Regions from separate parts of the Flavobacterium sp. GCM10023249 genome, predicted to be linked through region 1. Evidence: riboswitches for the same ligand, from Rfam matches in the RefSeq annotation. Region 1 holds a riboswitch; the other holds the start of a gene.
The links. A riboswitch is a leader RNA that binds a small molecule or an ion and turns the genes downstream of it on or off. The one in region 1 is predicted to bind thiamine pyrophosphate.
Positions count from the first base shown of each region.

Region 2: it holds a riboswitch for thiamine pyrophosphate, as region 1 does, so the genes downstream of both, thiS (sulfur carrier protein ThiS) here and ACFO7M_RS05490 (TonB-dependent receptor) in region 1, are expected to answer to the same signal.

Region 1 is NZ_JBHSHZ010000006.1:897,953-905,906, forward strand. Features, by position in the region: gene ACFO7M_RS05490 (TonB-dependent receptor) at 1-2,007, opposite strand, end outside; TPP riboswitch at 2,136-2,230, opposite strand; gene ACFO7M_RS05495 (UDP-2,3-diacylglucosamine diphosphatase) at 2,268-3,020, opposite strand; gene ACFO7M_RS05500 (DUF7619 domain-containing protein) at 3,324-5,789, shown strand; gene ACFO7M_RS05505 (DUF7619 domain-containing protein) at 5,911-7,954, shown strand, end outside.
Region 2 is NZ_JBHSHZ010000006.1:547,340-555,293, reverse strand. Features, by position in the region: gene thiC (phosphomethylpyrimidine synthase ThiC) at 1-1,666, opposite strand, end outside; gene thiS (sulfur carrier protein ThiS) at 1,869-2,075, opposite strand; TPP riboswitch at 2,141-2,248, opposite strand; gene ACFO7M_RS04025 (LamG-like jellyroll fold domain-containing protein) at 2,629-3,978, shown strand; gene ACFO7M_RS04020 (DNA-3-methyladenine glycosylase I) at 4,027-4,584, opposite strand; gene ACFO7M_RS04015 (thioredoxin family protein) at 4,652-5,275, shown strand; gene ACFO7M_RS04010 (hypothetical protein) at 5,272-5,865, opposite strand; gene truB (tRNA pseudouridine(55) synthase TruB) at 5,855-6,559, opposite strand; gene ACFO7M_RS04000 (undecaprenyl-diphosphate phosphatase) at 6,568-7,377, opposite strand; gene ACFO7M_RS03995 (DUF3098 domain-containing protein) at 7,437-7,667, opposite strand; gene ACFO7M_RS03990 (cell division protein FtsX) at 7,740-7,954, opposite strand, start outside.

The DNA of each region.
Region 1 (7,954 bases):
CACTGGGATATCCCAACTGAAGCTAAAGTCATTGATGAAGTAATCACTCAAATACGAACTTTTGTCATTGTTATTATTCAAGTATTGTTTGCCTACAAATTTCGATAATACTGCAATGTTGATGTTTTTTATTGGGCTAAAATTGATGCTATTCCCCACGATGAATTTTGGAGCATACGCAATGTTAGTATTTCCTAATGATTCTAATGTTCCTGAAGCATCGGTGTAGAAATCTTTATTCAAACTTTCGCTAATACTGATGTTAGGTGCGATAGTCCATTTTTGAGAAAGCACAATTCTTGCATCAGCTTCAATTCCTAAACGATAACTGTCACCACTATTCTCACGAATTGGAGATCCTACATCGTCTAGCTTTCCAGTGAGTACCAATTGGTCTTTGTAGGCCATGTAGTAACCATTTAAGTTTAGTTTTACTTTTTCGTTTTGATATCTCCATCCCAATTCAAAATCGTCTAATTTCTCTGGTTTTGGTGTTCCATTCTCGTAGTCGGTTCTGTTCGGTTCACGGTGTGCCTTAGCGTAGGAAAAATACAGGTTGTTGTTGGCATTGAATTCGTAGGTTAATCCTGCTTTAGGATTAAAGAAGTTGAAATTGTCAGTCACTTTAGAAGCTTGAACACCTGTTGCTTCATAGTTTACATTACGCACCTGAAGGTCGCCATATAAGCTTAATTTATCTAGAACTTTGTAGGTTGCTTTTAAAAAGGCATTGGCGTCGGTTTTGTTGCCGTAATCATCATAGTATTTATCACCTAATTCACTATTGGAGGCATAACGCGCCCAAATTACTTTTCCGAAGTGATCGCCTTCGTATTTGTTGACAGCACCTCCAAAAACCACATCTATTTTGTCATTTTTGTAGTTTAATGAGAAAGTGGTACCGTAAAAATTATTATCTAACCACTTCTGACGAATTAAATCAGTCGTGGTTTGTCCTGCAACCGATGTCATGCCATAATCACTAAAATCGGCATCTTCCTTGTAGTTTTCGTAATAGCCTTTTCCTTTGGTGTAGTGCAAAGCCATCGTAAGGTCAAGATTGTTGTTCAATTGTTGGTTCCAATGCAATTGCGCATGATCTTGTTGGTAGTTGTCGGTTTCGTTGTCATAAAAACGAGCATTGCCTGATTCATCAGTATAGTATCCCGCCCAATTGAAGGTTCGGTCTGCTTTCAATGTGGCAGCATCCAATCCGTTCCAAGCTTGGTAAGTATGTTCTTTTCCGCCAAAAATCAATGCTTTGATTTTGGTTTTTTTATTGCTGTAGTTTCCTTGTAAGAAATACGATTTCAAATCCGAAAAGGCTCTGTCGATGTATCCGTCTGATTTAATTTGAGATAAGCGTCCAGCCAATTCAAAATGTTCGTTCAATAATCCGGTACTGAATTTTACGGTATGTTTATGGGTATTGAAGCTTCCGTAAGAGTTGGCAATTTCTCCACCTGCTTTTGTAGAAGATTCTGTGGCTAAATTTAAGCTGGCTCCAAAAGCACCTGCTCCGTTGGTTGAGGTTCCTACACCACGTTGCAACTGAATGCTTTCTGTAGATGAAGCAAAATCGGGCATGTTTACCCAATACGTTCCGTGGCTTTCCGAATCATTGTAGGGAATACCATTGATGGTTACGTTAACGCGAGTTGCATCGCTACCACGAACTCTGATTCCGGTGTAGCCTACTCCGTTTCCGGCATCGGTTGTGGTAACTACAGAAGGTAGGTAATTCATTAATACCGGAATGTCTTGGCCCAGATTTCTTTTAGAGAAATCTTTCTTGGTGAAATTGGAAAAAGTTACCGGTGTTTTTTCGTCTGCTCTAGTGGCTTTTACGATTACTTCTTCTAAGGATTTTGTTTTGGTTGAATCTTTGGTTTCTTCTTGTGCAAAAGAAGGAGTTGATAGAACAAAAAAGGCAAAAATGAGGAAGCCTTTTCCGACTGATTGTGTGTCTCGTAAGCGGTACGAAATACTCTTGAATACATTTTTCATTCGTAAAATGGTTTACAAATAAAAGGGGTAATTATTCTGTTAAAATTAAATAATGATTTTCTCGCAGAAACGTTAATGGAAAGGCCGCTTTATCAGCCGGTTCTTTCGCTAAATATCCGCTGGACATTTCGTAACGCTCAGCCCTTCCCTAAACAGCATTACCTGTTCCAGGTTCATTGGGTATAATCTCAGCTCGTTATTTAGAGCACCCCTTTGAGACGGCACAAAAGTACTTCAATTTTAAAGAAATAAAAAACGAATTAATATTTTTCAACTTTGAAATTGGTTCCGTCAAAAACACCGTAGGTGAAATGCCCAATCCAGTCGCCTAAATTAATGTATTTGGAATTTTCATTCAGATCTATTTCCAAGGGAAGATGGCGGTGTCCGAAAACAAAATAATCATAGTGTTTTGAGGTAAGTTTTAGTTTGGCATATTGCACCAGCCATTCGTTTTCCTCACCCAGGAACTTCACGTCTTCAGCACCTGAAATCAATTTATTTTTAACCGAAAGGTATTGCGCCAGTTTTACGCCAATATCCGGATGTAACCATCGGAACAACCATTTTGAAAATGGATTGGTAAACACTTTTTTCATCCGTTTGTATCCTTTGTCGCCAGGACCTAAACCGTCTCCGTGTCCAATTAAAAAGGTTTTGTTGTTAAAGTTGAATTCTTTGGTAGTATGGTATACCGGAATGTTCAATTCCATTTGAAAGTAATCGTCCATCCACAAATCGTGATTGCCCACAAAGAAATAGATGGGAATACCGCTGTCGCGAATTTCGGCCAATTTGCCCAAAACACGTACAAAACCTTTAGGAACAACAGTTTTATATTCGAACCAAAAATCGAAGAGATCACCCAATAGGAATATAGCTTCTGCGTCGTGTTTGATTTCATCCAGCCAGGCTACAAATTTTTGTTCACGCGGAAAACTGGCTTCAGGTGTCGGTGCTCCCAAGTGCTGATCACTTGCAAAGTATATTTTTAAAGGTGGGGAAGAAGTCATTCGGTTTTATTTGTTTCAAAGATAAGAATTGTTCCATTAATTTATAGGGTATTCTCACAAAGGAAAAGTGTGATGTTTGGAGATGTTTTTCTAGTTGCTTTACGATTCAAAATAAGATGTGAATTTTTTATCATCACTATAATTGATTTGCTACATACATTAAAGCCTACTATATAAATTGAAAAGCGAGAACGGTTTAATCAAAAGGTAAAGGTTAATGAAATGATAGTTAAGAACGTTGCAATTTATCTTGTATTCTTTTTTTCGGTATCTTTATTCGCTTTAAAATATAAAACCCAATCTATGAAGAAAAACTATCTTGTTGTATTGTTGTTTGTTTTCGGGAGTATACTAACATCATTCGCTCAAATATGTCCTGCTCCTGGTGATTTCAGAATATTTACTACAACCGGAGGACAGATTGTTGCAGATTGGGAACCCAGTACGTTTGGTAGTGATTCATGGCTATTGCTGATAGTTCCTGCGGGTACAACGGCGCCTACAAATAATCCAACGCCTCCTGCCGGGACTATAACGGTTCCTGGCAATTCTTTTATACTCGATAGTGCTGTTCCCAGTACACAATATGATGTATATGTAAGAATGCTTTGCCCGGGAGGTTCCAGTGCCGAATGGGCAGGGCCTTTGACTTATGGTGCAAATTCTCCCTTGTATTGTTCCGCATTTATAACAAGAGATTTAGGCTGTGTTGACAGTGCATCAGTATTTGTGTCTGCTACAGGCGGATCAGGTAATTATGAGTATTCAATCGATGGGGTTACATTTCAATCGTCTAATACCTTTAATGTAGTACAGTCAGGGGTTTATACTTTTGCAGTAAAAGATGTGGTATCAGGAGCTATGACCCTTTCCAGTCCTCTTACAATTGCATCACCTTTCCCGCCGACTGTGACGGCAACTGTGATCAATAACAACATAGTAGCGACTCCTTCAGGCGGACCTGCACCTTTTAGATTTGCTATTGAGTCACCTATAACAACACCTTTTCAGTCATCGGGTGTGTTTACCAATGTTCCACCAGGGACTTACACTATCGTTGTAGTAAGTCAAAATGGATGTAGAGGAACAACTACTGTCACCATACATCCGGTTATTGCCAACGATGATGCGGTTACTGTTTATCCTGTGAACGGAAGTATTTCGACTTCAACTTATTCGGTTTTGAGTAATGACTTCCAGGGATCCAACTTGATAAATCCATCTTCTTTTGTTTTATCGTCGTCCTCAGTACCCAGTGGTTTTATTTTGAATCCAAACGGGACAGTCAGTGTCTTGTCAGGAACTCCAAACGGAGTGTATACTTTTGACTATATGATATTTGCCACGAATAGTCCGGTAATTAATGATACTGCCACAGTAACTATTACAGTGGTCAATGAAGGAATCCTGATGAATGCATTTATAGATTCCAATGCTAACGGAACCAAAGAAGTCAATGAGCCGTACTTTACCCACGGGCAGTTTGGGTATGAACTGAACAACAGTGGTGTCGTGAATCATGTTACATCATCTAACGGAGATTACTTTATCAATGAATCCAATTCGGCTAATTCGTATGATTTGACGTATGCCATCAATCCGGAATTTGCTTCTCAGTATAATTTGACCACAACGGGTTATGCCAATGTTGGTTATATTCCCAATTCAGGAGTAACATTGTATAGTTTTCCGGTAACCCAAGCGCCTTTTTCAGATTTGGAAACGGCAATTTCTCAAAACGGAACTCCGCCGAGACCCGGATTTACATATCAGAATAGAATTATGTACAGAAATAACGGAAATCTAACTGTTGCATCAGGAACAATAAGTTTTACTAAAGATGCTAATGTTACGATAACCACTATTTCAGAGGCTGGAGCAATCAATACAACTAATGGTTTTACCTATGATTTTACCAACCTTTTATCTGGAGAAACGCGATATGTTATTGTCACGATGCAAGTCCCAACGATTCCTACGGCTAACCTAGGGCAACTGCTCACGAATTCAGTTTCAGCAACAGTTCCTGTCAACGATACAAACGCTGGGAATAATTCAGCTACAGTAGCTCAAACTATTGTGGGTTCATATGATCCCAATGATAAAACAGAAGCACATGGTGGTAAAATACTTCATGCCGATTTTACGTCTAATGATTATCTGACCTATACCATTCAATTTGAAAATACAGGAACATATCAGGCTGAAAATGTAAAAGTAGTTGATGTTCTCGATGCCAAATTGGATGAAACTTCCGTTAAGATGGTTGATGCAAGTCATGGATATATGATGAAACGTGTTGGTAATACCTTAAATTGGAGTTTTGAAGGTATTGACCTTCCCCCTTCTGTTGCCAATACAAGGATAGGGCATGGTTATATTACTTTCAAAATAAAACCAAAACCAGGGTATGCTATTGGTGATAATATACCCAATACAGCTTCGATCTATTTTGATTTCAATCCGGCGATTGTGACCAATACGTATACGACGGAATTTGTAAGTGCTTTAAGTACTGATGACTTTGATCAAAGTGCTTTTACACTTTATCCGAATCCTACTACTGGAATGGTTACCATTGCCTTAAAAGATAGTAGTAATAGAATTGATTCACTTAATGTGGTAGATGTAACCGGAAAAACTGTTTTGAAAAAGTCTGTGAACGATTCTGTTGTGATAGCCGATGTCACATCATTGGCCAATGGCTTGTATTTCATTACCATCAGAGCGGGTCAGCAAGAATCGACAATCAAAGTGGTTAAACAATAGTATTGCATACCATAGATTTGACAATAAGGAACTAATAAACGGAATAGCTGTGCTTTATTCTGTTAAAGGGCTCTTTTTTTTGGTACTTTTGTCGGACCTTAAATTGCATAAAACCGTATTTATGATGAAAAAACTATTCTTCTTGTTGGTATTGTTGTGTGGTAATGCCATGTACTCGCAGCTTAATTATTATTTGAATATTCAAGACGCAAGTTGTTTTGGTGCAGACGGAAGTTTAACCGTCACTGCTTTTGGTGGTAGTGCTCCTTATACTATAGCACTAACCCCTCCAGCTGGGGTTACTCAACAAGTGGACGCTTCAACATTCCGATTTGTTGCTCTGCCTCCGGGAACTTATGGGTTTCTTATTACCGATTCCAATGGACAAACAGCATTCGGTTCGGCAAGCGTTAGTCAGCCCGCAGTGCTAGTTGCCACTGCTATAGTCGATGGGAATACTATCACAGTGATTACCACAGGAGGAGTTCCCGGGTATTCGTATACTTTATCCATGAATGGTGGACCTATAATAGGTTCGCAAACGGCTAATGTTTTCACAGGTTTACAATCTGGATATTACCAATTAATTGTTACGGATAGCATGGGATGTAGTTATCATTTGATTGTTCAGATTACTTCTTTGGATATAAATGCACTAGGGGAATATGTCGATTTAAATGGGGACGGATATACAAGCATTGGAGATGTTATCGATTACCAAATAAGTGTAAAGAACAATAGGTCTTCAGATTTGACTAATGTCATGGTGACAAGTTCAAATGCTACAGTTTTAGGTGGTCCTATCGCTACGTTAACTCCGGGAACGACCGATAGTACTACGTTTACAGCACGACATGTGATCACACAAGAAGATATTAATAGAAGAAATACCACCGCTACTTTTAACGTTACGGCTACTTATAATGGTGCGCCGGATTCGAAGCAAACACAAGTGTATACCAATTTGAATATTTCAAGTGGTTTGAAATTGAATGCTTTTGTGGATGCCAATTCCAATGGTACACAAGAGGTTGGTGAAAATAATATTGATGCCGGTACTTTTAATTACCAAGTGAATGGAGGAGCAATGACTTCGGTAAGTTCTGTAACGGGTAAACATACGGTTTATGAATCGAACCCTAGCTCAGTATATAATGTATCTTATACGATTCGCCCTGAATTAGCGGCTCGATATAGCATTGCTACTGCAACTTACAATAATATAACAGTGCCTGCCAATTCAGGAATTACAACACTTAATTTTGCATTGACCGAATTGCCCTATCTTGATGCCAATGTGACGCTTAGAGCCTATGGAACGCCTCCTAGACCAGGATTCACGTATAAAAATCAGATCGTATATACAAACAATGGCAATGCAGTGATTCCTAATGGTACCTTAACGTTTACCCACGATTCGTTGGTGTCGATTACTAGTGTTTCCCAAACGGGAACCTTGCCAACAGCGAACGGATTCACTTATAGTTTTACTAATTTATTGCCTTATGAGACTCGTATGATTACGGTAGAAATGCAGGTGCCTGTTATTCCTATTGTTAGTTTAGGTCAAGTCGTAACCAATACTGTTGCACTAACTGATGTTGTGGGAGATAGCGAAATTCGAAACGATACTAGTTTCATGGGACAGGTTATTGTGGGGTCGTACGATCCGAACGATAAATCGGAAGCACATGGTGGCAAAATTGTACATTCTACTTTTACGGAGAATGATTATCTGAATTATACGATTCGTTTTGAAAATACCGGAACTTATGAGGCGGTTAATGTGAGAGTGAATGATGTGTTGGATAATCAATTGGATGAAGCTACCCTTGAGACGATAAGCGCCAGTCATCCATATATTTTGGAAAGAAAAAACAATGTGTTGAACTGGAAATTCGATGGGATTCAATTGCCTCCTTCTGTTGCCAATTCCGATATCGGTCATGGGTTTATCCATTTTAGAGTAAAACCAAAACCGGGTTATGCTATTGGTGATAGTATCCCAAATACGGCTTCGATCTATTTTGATTTCAATCCTGCAATTGTGACCAATACGTGTACGACTGAATTTGTGAAAACATTGGAGGGGAATTCGACCAATACTGGCGAATTTTTACTGTTCCCTAATCCTGTAAATGGTATCGTTTCGGTGGTAGTTAAAA
Region 2 (7,954 bases), 350 kb from region 1:
CAGGTAGTGTTTCATCATGAAATTCTCTTGCGGTGTCGGGATCCAAAGCCAAATTGAACTGATCTTCCCATCTAAATTCGAATCGGGCTTTACTTAAGGCATTGTCGCGGTATTGTGCGCCGGGATGCCCTTTGGCTAAATCGGCTGCATGAGCTGCGATTTTATAGGTAATCACCCCGTCTTTTACGTCTTTTTTATTGGGTAAGCCCAAATGTTCTTTTGGTGTTACATAACATAACATGGCGCAACCATACCAACCAATCATTGCTGCACCGATGGCTGAGGTAATATGATCATAACCCGGAGCGATATCTGTTGTTAATGGACCTAATGTATAAAACGGTGCTTCGGCACAATGTTCCAATTGTTTGTCCATGTTTTCTTTGATCATGTGCATAGGTACGTGACCTGGTCCTTCGATGAATACTTGCACATCGTGCTTCCATGCTATTTTGGTCAGTTCTCCTAGGGTTTCCAATTCGGCAAATTGAGCGGCATCATTGGCATCAGCTATAGATCCCGGGCGTAATCCATCGCCCAATGAGAAAGCCACATCGTATTGCTTCATGATTTCACAGATTTCTTCGAAATGCGTGTACAAGAAGTTTTCTTTGTGATGGAACAAACACCATTTGGCCATGATGGAACCACCACGAGAAACGATTCCGGTAACACGGTTAGCTGTTAAGTGGATGAAGCGCAATAAAACTCCGGCATGAATGGTAAAGTAGGAAACTCCTTGTTCAGCTTGTTCAATCAGTGTATCACGGAAGATTTCCCAGGTTAAATCTTCGGCCACTCCTTTTACTTTCTCCAACGCTTGGTAAATAGGCACAGTTCCGATAGGCACCGGAGAATTACGTATAATCCATTCGCGGGTTTCGTGGATGTTTTTACCTGTCGATAAATCCATGATGGTATCGGCGCCCCAACGGCAAGCCCAGACTGCTTTTTCCACTTCTTCTTCGATAGATGAGGTTACGGCACTGTTCCCGATGTTGGCATTGATTTTCACCAAAAAGTTTCTTCCCACAATCATGGGTTCGCTTTCCGGGTGGTTGATATTGTTGGGAATGATGGCCCGACCGGCGGCTACTTCACTACGGACGAATTCGGGTGTGATTTTGCTTTTCGGTGTATTGGCACCAAAACTGTTTCCGGCGTGTTGGCATTGCATTGCTTTTTGTGCCGTTTCCAGTTGTTCTATACGTTGGTTTTCACGAATGGCGATATATTCCATTTCCGGAGTGATGATGCCCTTCTTGGCATAGTATAGTTGGGTTACATTGGCTCCCTTTTTAGCACGCATCGGTTTGTGTAGGTATTCAAAACGCAAATGATTCAGACTTTCGTCGTTCAAACGCATTTTGCCATAGTCTGAAGAGATTTCGGATAATTCCTCCACATCATTACGGTCTAAAATCCATTGTTCGCGAATACGGGGCAATCCTTTGCGCACATCGATATCGGCATTGGGATCGGTATAGGGGCCGGATGTATCGTAAACGGTAACCGGCGGGTTTTTTTCGATACCACCGTTCGATAATTTCGTATCGTGTAGCTGAATTTCGCGCATAGCGACTTTTATCGGGTGGATTTCACCGTCGATATAGACTTTTGTTGAGTTGGGAAAGGGTTTTCTGGAGATTTTTTCTTCGTTGGTCATGTTTGTTATGCGTTATGAATGATATGTTATGAGTTCTTAAAAGCGTTGATTTCCTGCCAGGGATGGAAGCGGATAGCACGTAAAGGTAAAAGCCGTAAGAAACAGGTTTTGAAAGTGGCGACCAGAGGAAGCAGCTTGCAAGGCTGTGTTTTGAGGCTTTTGACTGCGGACTTGTAGCTTACAGCCCGCCCGTGCAGCCTTATTATCCGCCTTGTGTGGCTGTGATGATTAGAATATCGTCGGTTTCAGACAGGACTGTAGTTGCCCAGTCGGTTTTGGGAATTACCGAATTATTGATGGCAAAAGCGATGCCGTTTTGTTTGTTGGGCAGCTCGAGATCGAGCAAAGCCTGAACGGAAAGCGTTGTTGCTTCGAAAATTTTGGTTTGATTGTTGATTTTTAGTTCCATTCCTGTTGTTTTAAGTAGATAACAAAACTTTAGGAATGGCTACAATGGTACCTAAAAGCACATTATGAAGTCATCTTACTTTTCCCTACGCTAGTATTAACCAGATCAGGTTCAGAGGGTAAAATCTCAGCCTACATTCCCGAAAACGAGAGTAGACACCCCTAAAGCGAGACAAATGTATGTTTTTTTTATTTAAGATGGTTCGACTTTTTAGAATTTAGGAGTTTATTATTTATGGTTTATGGTTGTTGAGGTTATCTTAAAGTTATACTAACCCAATAACCGAATAATCTAACCTTCTTGTTGAAGGGTAATGTGCTAAAAGAGTGCTATATCAGTGCTAGATCAGTGCTAGATCAGTGCTACATCTCCCACTTTTTAAAAATGGATTGTTTTTTTTTCAGGAAGGAAAGAAAGGGTTTTAACGTATTCCGATTTGTCGTATTTAGGAGAAATCTTACGTCTTTTTTAATCGTTAACAATTTGATTTATAATAAGTAATCTCTTTCCTTGCAATTTTCTTATTTTTACACCCGAATATAAATCTTAATCTATGAAGCAACATTATTTTTTCAGCCTTATTCTTTTCTTCTTCACTTTTTTGGGCTCTAATGCACAAAATAATGCGATTAATTTAGCTACCAATTCGGCATTTACGATTTCCGGTTGTAACGGATGTCCGCAATTTCCACTTAATATAACTTCGTTTACCTTTGAGTATGACTTTTATTTGAATTCAGCGAGCGATGGTAACGGTAGATTCCTATGCGCGCCAGGTATTTCTTCAGTTGCAAAACCGATTGAATTTTATGTTGATGCTTCAGGAGTATCGGTTTTAAAATTGGGTAATGGTACTACTTTCGAGACCATTGCCGGCACTCCTTCGTTTGCTGTTGGACAATGGTATCACGTTGCATTTGTAGTGAACAATACCGCTACTAAAAGTATAAAAATGTATGTCAACGGAATTCAAGTATTGGATGCTGTTTTTACACAACCTATTGAATTTTATGATAATAATTCTAATTATACGAGAATAAATCTTGGTTCATTTAGTGGTACTAATAATTGTAAATTCGATAATTTACGAATCTGGAACGATTTACGAACCAGTACAGAGATCTTTGACAATTATTCTAGTTGTGTAAGTAACACTGAACAAGGATTGGAATTGGATGTGAATTTTGACGGTTCCAACAATGGTGTAATTCTCAATAGAGCGGTAAACTCAACCTATAAGCACGGTTTTGGATATGGAAATTTTTCTTTTGTTACTGGCTCAGGTTGTAGTACAACTCCTGCACATCCACCGATTACTGTAACAGGAAATTATGCGGGTAAATATTATTATTCAGGAGAAGTAAACGGTAAACCTCGTTATGCTACAGACAATGACCTTGACTGTAGTTTTTTTACTGCAGAAACTAGCTGTACTTTTCCGGAATCCTATGAAATAGTATGGGATAATAGTGCATGGGTTTTAAAACCAGTAGGTTGTGTTTGGTTGTTCACTTCCTGTGAAAATGTTGCCAGTTTTAATCCAGATAATTATGGGACGAACTCGGCTACTCTTCCTTTTGGACCATGTGACGGCTGGGTTTTTACTGATACGAATGCAAGTAGTACTTTTTCTTCTGATGAATGTACTGCATTAAATACCGATAATTTTACTTCCAAAGAGTTATTGGTTTATCCGAATCCTTCTAAGCATAGTTTTACATTGAATTTTAACGAAGCATTAAAGGTGGAAATATTTGATGTACTTGGTCAATCGATTTATAGCTCTAATTTAAATTCTGGAACGAATTTAATCGATTTGAGTCGCTACTCGAAAGGGATATACATCTTACGAGCGGTTACCAGTACTGGAAATGTAAAAACAATCCAATTGATAAAAGAGTAATTGGTACAATAGTATAAAAAAGGAGGTCAATAATTTTGACCTCCTTTTTTAGTTTCGTAACCAGCAATCTTCCACGTGGTCGTTCACCATTCCGGTGGCTTGCATATGTGCATAAACTACTGTGGAACCCACAAATTTGAATCCGCGTTTTTTCAAGTCTTTACTTAGTTTGTCAGAGATTTCGTTCGTTGCCACCACATCTTGTGAGGATTTAGGTTTGTTGTCTATCGGTTTACCACCTACGAAGCCCCAGATGTAGTTGGAGAAAGTTCCAAATTCCTGCTGTACCTTTATGAAAGCCTGCGCATTGCTGACCGTAGCTTTGATTTTGAGTCCATTTCGAATAATACCAGCATCTTCTTTTAAAGCCTCCATTTTGGTTTCGTTATAAGCAGCTACTTTTTTATAATCGAAATTGTCAAAAGCTTTTCGGAAGTTTTCGCGTTTGGCCAAGATGGTGTACCAGCTTAGTCCAGCCTGGAAGGTTTCCAGAACCAGAAATTCGAAGATAGTTGCATCATCATACACCGGTTTACCCCATTCATTATCATGATAGTTGCGGTATAAATCGTCTTTTTCACACCAACCGCAGCGTTTTTTTTCCATATTTTGTGTCTTTGGTTACCAATTGAATTTTGAATTAATCGTAAATTTACATCAAATTATGATGGAAATGAAAACGGAAATTGCGCAGTGTTTTTTGAATAGCTATTCGTATCCCGAATATCGTGAGAGAGTTTCTAACTTACTGGCGGAAGGAAAATCGTCGGGTAATGAACAAACGGAAGAATTGTTGCATTACAGTCAATTGAATGAAACCCGCATGAATCGTTTGGACAAAACGATACAGGTTCCTGATGAGGTTGTTCATAAAATCCAGTTACTGAAGAAAAAGTACATTTGGTTGACGTTGACAGAAGGCTGGTGTGGTGATGCGGCACAAATTGTTCCTATCTTGTTTAAAATGGCATCTGTATCGGACCGCATACAGTTGAAATTGGTCTTTAGAGACGAGAATGAGACATTAATGAACCATTTCCTTACCAATGGCAGTAAATCAATCCCTAAAGTCATTATTTTGGATGCTGAGACTTTAGAAGTAAAATCGAGTTGGGGACCACGACCAGAGGGAGCCACCCATCTTATCAAAAGTTACAAAGCGCAGTATGGTGTGGTGGATGAAACGGCTAAGACGGAATTACAACTTTGGTATTTGAAAGATAAAGGTTTGAGTACCCAAATGGAGTTGGCCAATTTGTTAGAGCATTTAGAGCATTTGGGGCATCAGAAGCTTTAAAATATCCGTACATAACCACCTATACTAAAGATTACAGTTGATGTTTTGTTGTTAAAATTAAAGTTGTATTCAGACAGTTCAATTAAAAGACCAACATCATCGTAGCTTTCAAAAGACAAGTTTATCCTACGATATCGGCCTTGCATATCGCCGCGTCCTATGGCGTAACCTCTTCCATAACCCAAATTAAGGGCTATTCTGCTTTTTTCATCCCTAAAAAAAGGACTAAGACGTAAATTTCCAAAAACAGGTACCGCCACTAATTTAAGTTTTAATCGAATGTCGATGCCGGTATTGACGCTAATTCCAAGCCATTTGTTTTTTTGTAGCCCTACACCATATTTTAATCCCAAACTATTTGGAATGAATAATGGCTTACTCTCGTCATCCTCTGTCATTGGATTATCATCCTCATCATTAATACTAAAAGATGTTGTTATCTCAAACTGTTTAAAAACAGGACTTATCGGTTTGGTTCTTTCGTATTTCGGTTTTATGGAGTCTTTAAGGCTTAAACCATAAGGTATTGTGTCTTGGGAAAAGACGAGTGTTGATAAAAGTAAAAAAAGAAATAAAAACTTATTTTTCATTTTTTGGTATCAATTTATCAAATGCTTCAGGAGTAACCGCTTCTTCAACCGAATAATCGCCAATTTTGGTTCGGCGTAATACTGTTAAATGCGCTCCAGATTGCAAAGATAAACCAAAATCATAAGCTAACGAACGAATATAAGTGCCTTTGCTGCATTGCACTCTGAAATCGATTTCAGGTAGTGCAATACGGGTAATTTCAAATTCGTAAATAGTGGTTTTTCGTGATGCAATTTCCACTTCTTCACCGGCACGGGCGTGTTCATACAAGCGTTTTCCGTCTTTTTTTATGGCTGAAAACACCGGTGGTTTTTGATCGATTTCCCCTAGAAACTGATGTACAGTCTCCTGAATTAGTGTTTCGGTGATATGTTCTGTTGGGAAAGTGGCATCAATTTCGGTTTCCAAATCGTAGGAAGGAGTTGTAGCACCAACCATTATTGTTCCGGTGTATTCTTTGGTTTGAGCTTGAATTTCGGTAATTTTTTTGGTGAATTTCCCCGTACAAACGATCAATAGCCCGGTCGCCAAAGGATCTAAGGTGCCGGCATGACCAATTTTAAATTTCTTTGGTAAGCCTAATCGGTTTTTTAGCGCGTACTTTAGTTTGTTGACAGCTTGAAACGAACTCCAAGTCAGTGGTTTATCAATCAGTAAAACCTGACCGTTTAATATATCTTCCGCAGAATACAAAGTAATAATTATTTAAAATAAGTGAAATAGAAAAGTAGTAGAGTACCTGCAATAATACGATACCAGCCCCACGGTTTGAATCCGTATTGTTTGATAATACCGATAAAAAATTTGATAGCGATAACAGCTACTATGAAAGCAACCAGATTTCCCACCAAAAACATGGTGATGGTTTCTTTGGATTGTAGAATTAATTCATAGCCTTTCATTTGGCTGTGCTCGTAAGTTTTGATCAGTACCGAATAACACGTAACGGCCAACATGGTAGGAACGGCTAAAAAGAAAGAAAATTCAGCGGCAGCATGTCGGCTCAATCCTTGTTGCATTCCGCCAATGATAGAGGCTGCACTTCGGCTTGTTCCCGGCATCATTGCTAAACATTGCCAGAAACCAATAGTTACCGCTTTTTTGATTGAAATTTCTTCTTCGGTAGCTACAGTTGGGTTTTGGAAGAACTTATCAATGAACAATAGGATAATTCCGCCTACAATCAAAACAATAGCAATAGGGATGGGATTGCCTAAAACGGCTTCGATCTTATCATCGAATAATTTACCTAAAACCAGGGCTGGAACCACGGCACATGCTAGTTTGATAAAGAAATTCCATTTCGAAAAATCGAAGAACTTTTTCCAGTATAAAGCAACAACAGCCAAAATAGCCCCAAATTGAATGGATACTTGGAATAATTTCACAAAATCATCTTCTTGTATACCAAAGTACGAACTGGTAAATATCATGTGTGCAGTAGAAGAAACCGGTAAATATTCGGTTAGGCCTTCTACTATAGCGATAAGTATGGCTTGTAGGATATCCATAGACACGTCTTAAATTTCAGTGGAGCGTTTTGGTCAAGAAACCAAACCAATCACTGTAATTATTTAGTTTTTTTAAAGATCGAATATATTGTAATTCCAAATCCAGCCAAAACCATTGTAGGCGCTAATCGGATTCTTCTGAAATTAAAAATATCAGGATTGAACACTTTCGGATCATCGCTTCCACCGCCAGTCATTAGTATGAAACCAATGGTAATAACCGCTAATCCAATTAAGAGAAATTTATAATTGATCTTTTCGAAAAGAAATTCATTTTTTTTATCTTCCATCTAACTCTATTTTGTGTTGTTTTCTATTGCCTTTTGCCATTTTGGCTTAGGTTCTCGAAGTCACGTTTTATTTTAATACAAATCGTCTGTTCTTAAATTCAAGAAACGTTGTGTAGCAAAATGGGTGCTTATCCACGTTATTAGTACTCCAACTCCGAAAACACCTAATAAAATCATGATGATGGAGAATTTGTCTTCCATGATGCCTAAGTTTGGAAAATTAGAATCAACATAGAACAATACACCCAGTAAGGCGATGATGGCCACACCAGCACCAATCATACCCA